4 regions of the Streptomyces platensis genome follow, and region 1 is predicted to be linked to each of the others. Evidence: riboswitches for the same ligand, from Rfam matches in the RefSeq annotation. Region 1 holds a riboswitch; each other region holds the start of a gene.
The links. Region 1 has a riboswitch for cyclic di-AMP ahead of CP981_RS28870 (M23 family metallopeptidase). Riboswitches for the same ligand answer to the same signal wherever they lie in the genome.
Positions count from the first base shown of each region.

Region 1 (3,529 bases):
GTTTCGGATCCCTCACCTCGGGGGCGGTGGGGCGCCGCAGCCGGTAGACGGGGAGCGAGCGCTCGACATGAGCCGCCATCAGGGCGCGCGCCCGTTCCGCGTCTCCCCGGGCCACCGCGTCCAGCACCGCGCCGTGTTCGTCCCAGGACTCGCCGGCCCGGGACGGCGGTTCCACCGTGTACATCCACTCGATCTTGCGGCGCAGCTGGGTCAGCAGCGCGGTCAGGCTGGGGCTGCCGACCGCCTGAGCCAGCGTTTCGTGGAACCAGCCGTCCAGTTGGCGCAGATCCGCGGGGTTGCCGTGACGGGCCCGCTCGCGGCCGAGCCGTACCAGGCCGCGGAGCACCTTGAGGTGGGCCGGGCTGCGACGGGCGGCCGCGCGGGCGGCGCCCAGCGGCTCCAACAGGGCGCGGATGTCCAGGAGGTCGGCGGCCTCTTGCTCGGTGGGCTCGGCGACACAGGCGCCCGCGTGGTGGCGGGTGGTGATGAAGCCCTCGGACTGAAGGGTGCGCAGCGCTTCGCGCACCGGCACTCTGGAGACGCCGTAACGGGCCGCCAGGATCTCCTCGATCAGCCGGCTCCCCGGCGCCAGCGCACCGGAGACAATGTCGTCGCGAATCGCCGTGCACACCGCATGCGCGGAAATATGGCCTCGCATCTTCCGTGCCTCCGCCGTAATCCCCTGGAAACGCCGCCGGTCGGCGACTTTTCCGTGACTCTATTCGACCGGCACGGCTTTTCCGACGGCGCCTGGTTATTCATGGATAACTTTTGGCCGGAAGTCGCGGGCCCGCGGCGTAACCGGTGCGCGCACCGCACTCCGGATACGCCGGAGCCCCGGCCGTGGGACCGGGGCTCCGGAAGGACGCTCGGCGTGTGGCAGGCCCCGTAGGGGGCGCGGCACCGGCGCGACACGGATCAGACGTTGACGCCGTGCCCGCGCAGGTAGGAGACCGGGTCGATGTCCGAGCCGTAGTCGGCGCCGGTGCGGGCCTCGAAGTGCAGGTGCGGGCCGGTGACGTTGCCGGTGGCGCCGGAGAGGCCGATCTGCTGGCCCGGGGTGACCTGCTGGCCGACCGAGACACCGAGCGACGACAGGTGGCCGTACTGGGTGTACGTGCCGTCGTTCATCTTGATCACGATGTTGTTGCCGTACGAGCCGCCCCAGCCGGCCTCGACGACGGTGCCCGAGCCGACCGCGTGGACGCTGGTGCCGGAGGCCGCGTGGAAGTCGATGCCGGTGTGGCTGCCGGAGGACCACAGGCCGCTGGAGGCCTTGTAGGAGGTGGAGACGTAGGAGTCGGAAATCGGGGCGACGAAGGCGTTGAGGCGCTTGCGCTCCGCGTCGCGGGCGGCGCGCACCTTGGCCTCGTGGGCGGCCTTGGCCTTCTTCTTCGCCGCCTCGGCACGCCGCTTGGCCTCGTCGGCCTGCTTCTTGGCGACGGCCTCGGCCTTCGCCCGCGCCGCGGCGATCTCCGCGTCGGCCTGCTGCGCGTCGGCCTGGGCCTCGACACGGCTGGCGGTCTCGTCCCCCAGCACGACGGCCTGCTGGAGACCGGTGTCGTGCGGGCGTGCCTCGTCCGTCGCGGCCAGCGCCGGCGAGGCCACGGAAGCGACCACACCACCGGCCGCGAGGGTGGCTATGCCGGCGATGTTGCGGCCCGTCTTGACGGGACGGCTCGTGCGACGGTGCTTCCCGGTGGCACGGATGAACGCCATGTGCTGGCTTGTCCTTTCCCTCCTTCTCGCCTACCGGGTTAGCTGACGGGTTCGGAGCAGGAAGGTCTCCTACGGACTCCTCGGAGAGGAGCCCGATTCACCCCAAGGGACATATGGGTCCCCGGCTCCCCTGGCTCGCGCCGTACGGGGACTCGGCGATGACTGCCCGGTGCCACTGTTGTGGCGGACTTGTGACGAACAGCCGGACCGACGCTAAACGGGGCAACTTTCAATCGGCAAACAGATCAGCGCTTTTGTGCGGGATGCCACAAGAACCGCGGCACCAGCCGCGATAAACCGGACATACAGCGGCTCCCGTGGCCGATAAGCACCACGGGAGCCGCATGTCGATATATGACCTTCCGTCACCACGGCGGGGCTAGCCGCTGACGACGGTCACCTCACCGATGCCCAGCGCCTTGACCGGCTCGGCGATCTGTGCCGCATCGCCCACCAGGACCGTCACCAGCCGGTCCACGGGGAAGGCGTTGACCGCCGCCGCGGTCGCCTCGACCGTGCCGGTCTCCGCGAGGCGGGCGTACAACTGCGCCTGGAAGTCGTCCGGCAGCTGCTGCTCCACCTGGTCGGCCAGGGTGCCCGCGACGGCCGCCGCGGTCTCGTACTTCAGCGGCGCGACCCCGACGAGGTTCTGCACGGCGACATCCCGCTCCTCGTCCGTCAGCCCCTCTGCCGCGAGGGTGCGCAGCACCTTCCACAGGTCCTCGAGCGCCGGGACGGTGGAGCCGGTGTCCACCGAGCCGCTGATGGCCAGCAGGGCGGCGCCCGTGGACCCCTCGGGGGAGGTGGGGGCGGTGGAGCGCAGCACCTGGCCGAAGGCCCGCACTCCGTAGGTGTAGCCCTTCTCCTCCCGCAGCACGCGGTCCAGACGGGAGGTGAGGGTGCCGCCCAGGCAGTACGTGCCGAGGACCTGTGCGGGCCACACCCGGTCGTGCCGGTCGGCACCGATACGGCCGATGAGCAGCTGCGTCTGGACGGCCCCGGGGCGGTCCACGATCACCACCCGGCCGGTATCGTCGGCGACGATCGGCGCGGCCGTCAGCGGCTCGGCCGTGGAGCCGGTCCAGGCGCCGAGGGTGCCGGCGAGCGCCGCGTCGAGGTCGACGCCGGTGAGGTCACCGACGATGACGGCGGTGGCCGTGGCGGGCCGTACATGGGCGTCGTAGAAGGCACGGACGGCCGCGGCGTCGATGCGTGCGACGGTCTCCTCGGTGCCCTGCCGGGGCCGCGACATGCGGGCGGTGGCCGGGAACAGCTCCTTGGACAGCGCCATCGCGGCACGGCGGGCCGGGTTGGCGAGCTCGTGCGGAATCTCGTCGAGGCGGTTGCGGACCAGCCGCTCGACCTCGCTCTCCGGGAAGGCGGGCGCCCGCAGCGCGTCGGCGAGCAGGCCGAGCGCGCGGTTCAGCCGGGACACCGGCACTTCGAGGGAGACCCGTACGCCGGGGTGGTCGGCGTGCGCGTCCAGAGTGGCGCCGCAGCGTTCCAGCTCGGCGGCGAACTCCTCCGCGTCCAGCGTGTCGGTGCCCTCGGACAGCGCACGCGCCATGATCGTGGCGACGCCGTCCAGGCCCGCGGGCTCGGCATCCAGCGGCGCGACGAGATTGATCTCGACGGCGACGACCTGCTGGCCGGGACGGTGGCTCGTCAGGAGGGTGAGCCCGTTGGGGAGTTGGCTGCGCTCAGGGGCAGGGAAGGCCCACGGCTTGGGCGCGCCCCCCTGGGGCTGCGGGTGGAAGTCCATGGTGCTCACGGGGGAATCGGCGTGGGTGGTGGCGTCGCTCACTGGTCC
Region 1 is NZ_CP023691.1:6,512,792-6,516,320, reverse strand. Features, by position in the region: gene CP981_RS28875 (GntR family transcriptional regulator) at 1-658, opposite strand, end outside; gene CP981_RS28870 (M23 family metallopeptidase) at 919-1,719, opposite strand; cyclic di-AMP (ydaO/yuaA leader) riboswitch at 1,732-1,887, opposite strand; gene CP981_RS28865 (M16 family metallopeptidase) at 2,099-3,481, opposite strand; gene CP981_RS28860 (M16 family metallopeptidase) at 3,520-3,529, opposite strand, start outside.

Region 2 (3,529 bases), 2.9 Mb from region 1:
CATGAACTCCTGGATGTCCACGTTGGAGTCGGCGTGCGACCCACCGTTGAGGATGTTCATCATCGGGACGGGCAGGACGTGCGCGTTCGGGCCGCCGAGGTAGCGGAACAGCGGGAGGTCGCTGGCCTCGGAGGCGGCGTGCGCGACGGCGAGGGAGACGCCGAGGATGGCGTTGGCGCCGAGCGAGCCCTTGTTGTCGGTGGCGTCCAGGTCGAACATCGCCTGGTCGATCAGCCGCTGCTCGGTCGCGTCGTAGCCGACGAGCTCCGGGCCGATCTGCTCGATGACGGCCAGGACGGCCTTCTCGACGCCCTTGCCGAGGTAGCGGTTCGGGTCGCCGTCGCGGAGCTCGATGGCCTCGAAGGCGCCGGTGGAGGCGCCGGACGGGACGGCGGCACGGCCGGTGCTGCCGTCGTCGAGGCCGACCTCGACCTCGACCGTGGGATTACCTCGCGAGTCGAGAATTTCGCGGGCTACGACGACGTCGATCGACGGCACGTTGTCTCCTTCGTGGGTGTCTGGCGTTCTGCGCATGAGCCTAACGGCCCCGGGCTCGTCCGCCTGCCCTTGGCCCGCTCCGTGGGACGGAACACCCCCGAAAACCTGCCCAAAGGCCCAGTACGCGGGACGTTTGGCACATTGTTCGCCGAACGGGAAAAGTCGCGGAACGGCGCCGGTCAGCGGCCTGCCGACGGCCGGGCGGGCCGGGTGCGGCCCGGAACATGAGAAGCCCCGCCACGGCGCGCTGGGGGGAAGGGCGCGCCGTGACGGGGCGGTCTCACGGAGGGAAAGGGGGCCCGCCGCTCGGGCCCTCAGGAGCCCCGGTGAGCTCCGGCTCAGACGTTGAGCTGCTGACCCGGGATGATCAGGTTCGGGTTGCCGCCGATGACCGACTTGTTGGCCTCGTAGACCGACTTCCAGTTGGTGCCGTGGGCCTTGGCGATCTTGGCGAGGGTGTCGCCCGCCTTGACGGTGTAGTTGCCGTGGCCGGTGGACTTGCGCTCGGCGGAGCGCGAGGCACGGTCCTGGGACGGGGCCTTCTTGACCTCCGGCTTGGCGGACTCCTGCTTCGGCGCGGACTTGGTCTGCGCGGAGGTGTCGACGTCGGGGGACGGACCGCCGGCGGTCAGGTTGCCCGCACCGGCGCAGGACCAGGCGCCCGGGCCCTGGATGGCGAGGAGCTTCTCGGCGGCGGAGATCTGCTGGGCCTTGCTGGCCAGGTCGGCGCGCGGCGCGTACTTGGTGCCACCGGCGGCGGCCCAGCTGGAGTTGGAGAACTGGAGGCCACCGTAGTAGCCGTTACCGGTGTTGATCGACCAGTTGCCGCCGGACTCGCACTGGGCGACCTTGTCCCAGGTGGCGACGGAGGCGGCGGAGGCGGAGGTGGCACCCATCATCGGGACGGCCACGGCGGCACCGGCGACACCGGCGAGGGTGGCGACGCGGACGGCCTTGGAGGGACGACGGTGCTTGCCCTTGAAGATCAGCATGGTTCGTTCGTTTCCTCACCGACGCCTACGAGGTGAGCTGTCGGGTTCGGGCTGATGAGTCGCCCGGCCGGGTACGCAAGCGCACCTGGCTTCACCCCAAGCCGGTTGACCCGTTTTCACGGGCGGGGCCGGCACTTACCTTGGGTCCCCCGCTCCTGCCTTCGGCGCTTGCGCGTCAAGTGCCTTCGACCACCGGCAGGATTCGGCGTGTGATCGAGGGGCTCGCTTTGGCGAGCGATCCTGACGTTAAGCAGTAATGCCCTTGGGGTTCAAACCCCACCATCTGAACCAAGTTGACCGTTTTTGATCACGGGTTGGTTACATATCCGCAGGTGAGGCCCGGTATGCCGGTGTTGCGCACACCGGACCCCACGAGAGTCAACGAGACCCTTGTCTCACTTTCCCAAAAGAGGGCGAAGGGTGCCGAACTACCCTGCGTTCCGCCCGAGATCGAGCTGCTGACCGGGCTGGATCAGGTCCGCGTCGGTGCCGATGACGCCCTCGTTGCGGTCGTAGAGCGCGGGCCATCCGCCGGGCAGCCGGTGGGCCGCGGCGATGGCTGACAGGCTGTCACCCGGGCGCACCGTGTAGTCGCCGCCGGCCGCCGGGCCCGTACGGTGCGCGTCATCGCCCCGCGAGGCGTGCCGGCCGCCGGACCTGCCGTCGTCACCCTTGGCGCCCCCGTCGCCCGCCTCGCCGCGGTGCTTGCCCTTGGCGGGCACCTCACGCGGCGTGCCGGTGCTGTCCGTGCGGCTGCCGTCCTCGGACGGGTCCGTGGAGGGGCTGCCGGACGCGTCGCCGTCGGACGGGGCATCGTCGGACGGGTCGGCGGACTGCGACGGGTCGTGATCGTCGTCCCGGTCGCCGGGCGTCGCCGGGTCGGACGGCTCCGGGCTCGTGGACGCGTCGCCGGGCTCACCGGAGTCCGAGGCGTCGGGCGACGGCGTCGCGTCGGACGGCTGCCCGCTCGGCTCGTCGTCCTTGCCGGCGGAGTCCCCGTGGTCGTGGGAACCGGAGGTGCCCCAGGGGTCGAGGGAACCCTGGGAGTCCGACGGGTCGGGCTCGGGGGTGCTGGTGCCGCCCGGGTCGACCTCCGGGGCCTTGCCGTCGCCGGTCAGCCCCGCGTTCACGGCACAGCTCGGCCAGGCGTCCGGCCCGCGGTCGTCGAGGATCGACTCGGCCACGGCGATCTGCTGGGAGCGACTGGCGTAGTCGGGGCGCGAGGCGTAGGCCGAGCCGCCGTAGTTGTCCCACATTTCCTGGGTCAGCTGGAGGCCGCCGTAGTAGCCGTTGCCCGAGGCGGCGCTCCACACGCCTGCGCTCTCGCACTGGGCGACCTTGTCCCAGGTCGCGGTGTCGGCGGCGTGTGCGCCGCTCGCCCCGAGGAGGGGGAGGGCGAAGCCGGCGCCGGTCACTCCCGCCGTGACAAAGATGGCCGGTGCCTGACGGGGGCGACGATGTCGGCCGTTCCCGGAACGCATGCGGATGCCTTTCGCGCGGCGGTTGAGTTGTCGACGAGCTCTTCGAGCTGCTCGACGAGGCTTCCGGCCGGCCGACGCACGCGAGCGGCACCGTTACAACGGTCCCCCACATCACCGCTTCGACCGATCGAGTGAAGCCTGTCGATCGTAGGGTCGAAAGGTAGCCGGGGTCACGGGTAGTCACAAGTCGGTGTAGCGGAGATCACGTAAAGGTCACGCAGTTGACTCTGCGTCACATATGGCCTTGTCGCTGGTCAGAGCCGATCCGGAGTGAACTCCACCGGAAGTGAACGCAGTCCGCGCATGATGAGTCCGCCGCGCCAGCGCAAATCATCCGGTTCCGCCGCAAGCCGGATGTCCGGGAGCCGGGCCAGCAGGGTCGCCAGCGCGGTCTGTCCTTCGAGCCGGGCGAGCGGCGCGCCCAGGCAGTAGTGGATGCCGTGCCCGTATCCCAGATGCTGGTTGTCACGCCGGGTCAGATCGAGCACATCCGGCTCGTCGAAGCGCGCCGGGTCGCGGTCGGCGGCGGCCAGCACCACCAGGACCGGGTCCCCCTCG
Region 2 is NZ_CP023691.1:3,623,153-3,626,681, forward strand. Features, by position in the region: gene eno (phosphopyruvate hydratase) at 1-498, opposite strand, end outside; gene CP981_RS15795 (LysM peptidoglycan-binding domain-containing protein) at 837-1,490, opposite strand; cyclic di-AMP (ydaO/yuaA leader) riboswitch at 1,498-1,667, opposite strand; gene CP981_RS15800 (LysM peptidoglycan-binding domain-containing protein) at 1,919-2,971, opposite strand; gene CP981_RS15805 (cytochrome P450 family protein) at 3,226-3,529, opposite strand, start outside.
Region 2: it holds a riboswitch for cyclic di-AMP, as region 1 does, so the genes downstream of both, CP981_RS15795 (LysM peptidoglycan-binding domain-containing protein) here and CP981_RS28870 (M23 family metallopeptidase) in region 1, are expected to answer to the same signal.

Region 3 (3,529 bases), 1.2 Mb from region 1:
TCGAACTGGAGGATGTTGCGGATCGTGGCGCCGCGGAAGGCGTAGATCGACTGGTCGGCGTCACCGACGACGCACAGCTCGGCGGCGGTTTCGGCGGGGCCGACCAGTTCGCGTACGAGGGTGTACTGAGCGTGGTTGGTGTCCTGGTACTCGTCGACGAGGACATGGCGGAAGCGGCGGCGGTAGTGCTCGGCGACATCCGGGAAGGCCTGGAGCAGATTGACCGTCGTCATGATGATGTCGTCGAAGTCCAGGGCGTTGGCCTCGCGCAGCCGTGCCTGGTACATCGCATACGCCTCGGCCAGCGTCTTCTCAAAACCTCCCCCAGACTCCGTCTGGGAGGTGCCCCCAGCCGCCGTCCCGGCGAAGGTCTCCTCGTCGATGAGCTCGTTCTTGAGGTTGGAGATCTTCGCGCTGAAGGACTTGGGCGGGTAGCGCTTGGGGTCCAGATCCAGATCGCGGCAGACCAAGGCCATCAGGCGCTTGGAATCGGCGGCGTCGTAGATCGAGAAGGACGAGGTGAAGCCCAGCTTCTTGGACTCGCGGCGCAGGATGCGGACGCAGGCGCTGTGGAAGGTGGAGACCCACATGGCGTTCGCGCGCGGGCCGACCAGCTCCTCGACGCGCTCCTTCATCTCACCGGCGGCCTTGTTGGTGAACGTGATCGCGAGGATCTGGCCGGGGTGGACATGGCGCTCCGCGAGCAGATGCGCGATGCGGTGGGTCAGCACCCGGGTCTTGCCGGAGCCGGCGCCGGCGACGATCAGCAGCGGGCCGCCGGTGTGCACCACGGCGGCCTTCTGCTCGTCGTTGAGCCCCTCCAGCAGCGCCGCCGGGTCGATGGCGGGGCGGGCGGCGCCATCGCGGTAATACGGCTCCCTGGGCGCGGGCGCGTCGAACCTCCCGCCGAAGAGGTCGGCGGGGATCTCCTCCGGGGCCGGGCCGTGCTCGTCCTCGGGGGGCGGGGGGTGCTCCTCCTCGCCCTTGTGGCCGAGGTCCGCCAGGAAGCTGTCGTCAAAGAGGCTGCTCATCGCCCACCGAGTCTAGGCCGCCGCACTGACAGTCCGCCGCGGAGTGGCGGATTGCGGGCCACCTCCGGGCGGTCCCCGGCGCAGCGCCAGGTCAGGAGGCCGGCGGCCGGGCGCCGGCCGGGCGGCGCTTCGTCTACCCGAATCCGACATCTGCCACAACAACCCCCGCATCGCGTTCAGGTCACGAAAAGGTTTCGGGCATATCGAACATCAGCCTTCACAGGAGCCACACGAGTTGGCTAACGTCCTCGCTCAGGCAGCCCGCCTCCCCGCGAACGACAGGTTCGCACGGGCCGCCGACGCCGAGTCCGGCCCTGCCCTCAGGCACCCGGAGCCGGGGACCCACCAGCACCACCGGGGTGAATCGATCCGTACGGCCGTCGCCAGTGGACGTCCGGACCGTAGGGCAAGCCTTCCGTCAGCGACACCGCCCGAACCCGACAGCTAACCCGGTAGGCGGTCCACGGAAGGAGTTGCCGGTCTTGGCGTCGCATCGCAAGCCGCGCACCAGCGTTCTCGCCTCACCCACAGGCCGCCGTACGGCGGCCGGGCTCACCACCGCCGCCCTCGCCTCGGTCACCCTGCTCTCGCAGTCCGCCGACGCGGCCCCCAGGGCACCCAAGCCCACCGTCGAAGAGGTCAAGCAGAAGGTCGACGACCTCTACCACCAGGCCGAGGTGGCCACCCAGAAATACAACGCCGCCAAGGAGCGCGCCGACGGACAGCGCCACACCGTGGACAGCCTGCTCGACGCCTCCGCCAAGCGCGCCGAGAAGATGAACGAGTCCCGGCGTCTGTTGGGCACCTTCGCCTCGGCGCAGTACCGGACCGGCGGCATGAACCCGACGGCGCAGCTGATGCTCGCCAAGGACCCGCAGCAGTTCGTCGACCGCAACCACCTCATGGAGCGGCTGACCGGCCGGCAGAAGCAGGCCGTCACCGACTACCAGGAGCAGCAGGCGGCGGCCACCAAGCAGCGCGCCGAGGCGACCCGCAGCCTGGAGCGGTTGCAGGCGTCGCAGGCCTCCCTCAAGGAGTCCAAGCGCTCAGTCCAGGACAAGCTGGCCGAGGCCCGGCAGCTGCTCTCCCGGCTGACCGCCCAGGAGAAGGCGCGGCTCGCGGAGCTGGAACGCCAGAAGGAGGCGGCGGCCAAGCGCCGGGCCGCGGAGGAGGCGCGCAAGCAGCAGGAGCGGGAGCGCCAGCGGCAGCAGGACGGCGGCGGCTCGACCGGAGGCTCCACCGGTGGCGGGTCCACGGGCGGCTCCACGGGCGACTCAGCCACCAGCAAGGGCGCCAAGGCGCTCGCCTTCGCCCGCGCCCAGATCGGCAAGCCGTACGTCTGGGGCGCGACCGGACCCACTTCCTACGACTGCTCGGGGCTGACCCAGGCGGCGTGGAAGGCGGCGGGTGTCGATCTGCCGCGGACGACCTGGGACCAGGTCAAGGTGGGCCAGCGGGTGGCCACCAAGGATCTTCAGCCCGGCGACCTGGTCTTCTTCTATGACGACATCAGCCACGTCGGCATGTACCTGGGCGACGGGAAGATGGTCCACGCTCCGAAGCCGGGCGCCAGCGTCCGGGAGGAGTCGATCTACTACATGCCGATATACGGGAGCGTCCGCCCGGGCTGACCCTGGCCCGCTCCCCCACCAGACCACCCCCCACGGTCACCCCCCACACGCCACCGCGCGGCCCTCGCTTCCGTATCCGGAGGCGAGGACCGCGCGGTGTGCCGTAGTGGGGCGCTCGTCAGGTCCAGAGCACCGCGATGAAGATGTTGGCCACGGTCAGGCCGCCGACCGCGCCGAAGAGCGGCTTGTCGACCGTCTCGTCGTCCCGCTTGACGTAGACCAGCGCCAGGATCACCACCAGGACGGCCATCTTGATGCCGAGCTTGATGTTGTTGAGCGGGTGGTCCTGGGCCTGGTTGAGGCCGACCAGCACGATGCCGGTGACCAGCATCGTCAGTGCGCCGTGCAGCATGGCCGGCACGAAGCGGGCGGTGCCCGCGCTCATCGCCTTCATCTGGGTCAGAAAGCCGCCCAGCAGGGAGGCGATGCCGATGATGTGCAGGCCGACGAAGATATTGGTTACTACGTCCATAGTGCTGGATCGTAGCCGCCGTATAGCACGGCCCTTCGGGCAGGGCGCCCACTATCGCCGCTTCGGTCAGGCCAGGCCGGTCCCGGCCGTACGGCCATGGCGCCGCGGTCACCCGCGTACCCGCCGCGGTCGAAAGCGGACAATGCCGGGCAAGCGCACTCACTGCCGCAACACCCAGGCTTAGCGTCCTCCTCCAGGCGGCCGACTCCCCGCCTCGCCGGTCTCCCACCGGCGTTCCGTCGGCCGCCCCCGCCGAGAGGTGCGGCGGCGGCCCGTTGCCCCCGTGACGGACCGCCGCCGGACCCGCGGCTCGAAGGGAAGGAAGTGACGGCCACCGTGGCCTCGCACCGCAAGCCCCGGCAGCATCCGCTCGCCTCGCTCACCGGTGGCGGCTC
Region 3 is NZ_CP023691.1:5,356,862-5,360,390, reverse strand. Features, by position in the region: gene pcrA (DNA helicase PcrA) at 1-1,031, opposite strand, end outside; cyclic di-AMP (ydaO/yuaA leader) riboswitch at 1,322-1,506, shown strand; gene CP981_RS23785 (C40 family peptidase) at 1,514-2,662, shown strand; gene CP981_RS23780 (hypothetical protein) at 2,781-3,134, opposite strand; gene CP981_RS23775 (C40 family peptidase) at 3,459-3,529, shown strand, end outside.
Region 3: it holds a riboswitch for cyclic di-AMP, as region 1 does, so the genes downstream of both, CP981_RS23785 (C40 family peptidase) here and CP981_RS28870 (M23 family metallopeptidase) in region 1, are expected to answer to the same signal.

Region 4 (3,529 bases), 2.3 Mb from region 1:
CAGGTCGTGGCGGGCGGCCACCTCGGCGAGTTCGCCCTCGTAGGTGTCGCGGGAGACCAGGTTGTAGTGGGGCTGGAGGGCCACATAGCGGGCCAGGCCCTCGCGGGCTGAGCAGGCCAGGGACTCCTCCAGGCGCTGCGCCGAGATGTTGGAGGCGGCGATCTCGCGGACCTTGCCGGCCCGGACGAGGTCGTCGAGGGCGGTGAGGAATTCCGGGACCTCGACCGACTCGTCGTCGTAGTGGGTGTAGTAGAGGTCGATGTAGTCGGTGCGCAGACGGGTGAGGGAGGCGTCGACCGCGGCCTTGATGGTGGCCGGGGACAGCCCCTTGTAGTCCGGGAGGGCGCCGACCTTGGTGGCGATGACGACCTCGGAGCGATTGCCGCGGGAGGCCAGCCAGTTGCCGATGACGGTCTCGGATTCGCCGCCCTTGTTGCCGGGGACCCAGTACGAGTAGGCGTCGGCGGTGTCGATGAAATTGCCGCCACCCGCCACATACGCGTCGAGCACGGCGAAGGACGTGGCTTCGTCGGCCGTCCAGCCGAAGACATTGCCTCCGAGGGACAGCGGGGAGACGGAGAGCGAGCCGAGGGGCGTGCGGCCGAGGGGGCTTCGGGGGCCTGGAGTCCCTGCGGTGTCCTGAGTGCCTGCGATGTCTGAAGCGCTGTGTGAGGCGCTGTGTGAGGCGGTCATACGTTGGTGCAGCGTCGGGGGAAGAGGAGATATTCCTTCCTCTTCCCCCAGGTGCGCGCAAAGGGCAACTACCGCTAGCGACTTGCCGGTTGAGGGCGCGCTTCAGGCGGGCGCTTCCGGCCGGCGCTGCACCGTTGGCCCTGCGTTGCGGCCGTCGGTTACGCGTTGAGCCCGTCGGTTACACGGGTCAGACATTGAGCCCGTGATCGCGGAGCCACGGCATCGGGTCGATCGGGTCGCCGGCGCCGGGGCGTACCTCCAGGTGGAGGTGGGGGCCGGTGACATTGCCGGTGGCGCCGACGCGGCCGATGACGTCGCCGGTGCTGACCTTGCCGGAGGTCTTCACCATCGAGGACAGGTGGCAGAACCAGAGTTCGGTGCCGTCGTCGAGGGTGAGGACGATGCGGTAGCCGTACGAGCCGGCCCAGCCGGCCTGGGTGATGGTGCCGGAGTGCACCGCCTTGACGGGGGTGCCGGTCGGCGCGGCGAAGTCCTGTCCGGTGTGGTCGGCGGCCCAGCGGTCGCCGGCCTGGCCGAAGCCGGCGGTGAGTGTGTAGGAGGACACGGGGGCGATGAAGCTCTTCGCCAGTTTGGCGAGGCGCTCGGCCTCCGCCTTCCGCCGGGCCGCTTCCTCCGCCTCGCGCTTGGCCTCCATCTCGGCCGCCTTCTTGGCTGCTGCGGCCTTTTCGGCCGACTTCTGGTGGGCGGCGGCTTCCGCTGCGGCCTGCTGGACAGCGGCCTTTTCGGCGGCCTCACGGGCCTCCTGCTCGGCGTTCCCCTGCTGCGCGTCGGCCTGCTGGAGGATGCGGCTGCGCAGCGCCTCACCGGCGCCCGCGGCGTTACCCGTGTCCGCGCCCGTCCCCATGGAAGCGACGGTGGCCGTGCCGTCGGCGGGAGCCGAGGCGGCGTCGGCGGCCGCGGGGCCGTCGTCGGATATCAGGTCGCCGATGCCGGGAAGCTCCTTGGCGTCCGGCAGCTTCTCGGAGAGATCGTCGGCCATGCCGCCGATGTCGGGCATCGAGATCGGCACCGGCGGACGGTCCTCGGCCGAGGCCATGCCGCTCGCGCCGACCGCCGCGATGACGCCGACACCCAGGACGGTGCCGCCGCGGGCGAATCCGCCGCCGCGCTGCTTGGCGACGCGGTGCTTGCCTCGAACGGAACGGGTGGATTCCTCGGTGGGATTCCATTCCTCCCACGGTCCGTCGCCGTCATCGACACCGGGGCCGGGGAAGGCACCTCGGTCATCGAGCTCGTAGGCGGACGGGTCCTCGGGGGTAGGCCTGTTGGACGCCACGGGGGCGCACTCCTTTCCTTCCTTCTCGCCTACCGGGTTAGCTGACGGGTTCGGAGCAGGAAGGTCTCCTACGGACGCCCACTGGCGGAGGGCGTCCGATTCACCCCAAGGAAGTGGTTCCCCGGTTCCCTAGGTGCAGTTCGAAGTGCTTGGGGGTGCGTGAAAAGCGCGTGCGGGATTCGGCGTCGGCGCGCGGTGCCGCCTCGGGCGACGGCTGGGACGACCGCGCTGCGTTATCGGACAGTAATAGAGACGGCGACCGAATTCCAAGCGTTCCCACGAATCCGTATGCGCTGTGCGCAAGCCACCGCGCGGCCTTTTCGGCCAGCAGGGCAGCAATCCGGGCGAGTTGGCCCGCCACCCCTAAACGATCTCGCGCGGATTGTGTGCCAGTCGTTATGCACAGGGGTGCCCCTCAGTTACGGAGGGTGAGAGCAGTAACGTCGGATCATGGTCGTCAACGTCGGGAACACCGGGAACGCCGGACGGGCTGCCGGTAACGCGTGGGGAGTGGCGGAGCGGTACCGGGAGTTCTCCTGGTGGGAGGCGCGCGGCCGGTCGGACGCACACGAGGAGCTGAGCGCGCGGATCAGCCAGGACCCGGAGTTCTGCGATCTGCTGTCCGGCTCGCTGCCCGCCGGCCACAAACAGCAGCCGGACCTCCTGCTCGCCGCCGTCCGCCATCTCGACGGCCCGCACGCCGAAATGGGCCCGCGCGGTGCGGCCGCGTACGGACGCTGGCGCGAGTGGACGATCCGGCACTGGGACGAGGTGCGCGCGGTGTTCATGCAGCGCGCCACGCATACCGGCGAACCGGCCCACTGCGCCACCCTGCTGCCGCTGCTCGCCCGTCTGCCGCAGCCGCTGGCGCTGCTGGAGGCCGGCGCGTCCGCGGGGCTGGGTCTGCACCCCGACCGCTATCGCTACCGGTACGAGGCCGACGGCGGAGACGGGGCGGGCGACGTCCTCCGGGCCGAGCTGGGGGCCCCGGAGAGCCCGCTGGTGTTGACCTGCCGTACGGGAGGGGCGGCCGACGAGCTGCCCGAACGGCTGCCGCAGATCGTCTGGCGGGCCGGCATCGACCTGGACCCGCTCGACCCGGTGGACGAACGGGACGATCTGCGCTGGCTCCAGGCGCTCGTATGGCCGGGCGACGGGGAGCGTGCGGCCCGGCTGTCCGCGGCCGTCGACGCGGTGCGGCCGGCGCCGCGGCCGCGGATGGTGCGCGGCGATCTGATCGACGAGCTGCCCGCGCTCGCCGCCGAGGCACCGCCCGAGGCGACGCTGGTCATCTTCCACAGCGCCGTGCTGCCCTCTCTCCCGCCCGCCCGCCGCGAGGAGTTCGTGCGTCTCGTACGGTCGCTGCTGGAGGGGCGGCCCGGCGGCGGCCACTGGATCTCCCACGAGCACCACTCCGTGCTGCCGTGGATCACCGGCTCCGCACCCCACGCGCCCCGCCCGGGCGACGCCCGGCACCTGACCCTCGCACTCGACGGACGCCCGGTCGCGGTCACCGGCCCCCACGGGCAGAGCCTGCAC
Region 4 is NZ_CP023691.1:4,167,016-4,170,544, forward strand. Features, by position in the region: gene CP981_RS18325 (aldo/keto reductase) at 1-693, opposite strand, end outside; gene CP981_RS18330 (M23 family metallopeptidase) at 881-1,990, opposite strand; cyclic di-AMP (ydaO/yuaA leader) riboswitch at 2,002-2,156, opposite strand; gene CP981_RS18335 (DUF2332 domain-containing protein) at 2,441-3,529, shown strand, end outside.
Region 4: it holds a riboswitch for cyclic di-AMP, as region 1 does, so the genes downstream of both, CP981_RS18330 (M23 family metallopeptidase) here and CP981_RS28870 (M23 family metallopeptidase) in region 1, are expected to answer to the same signal.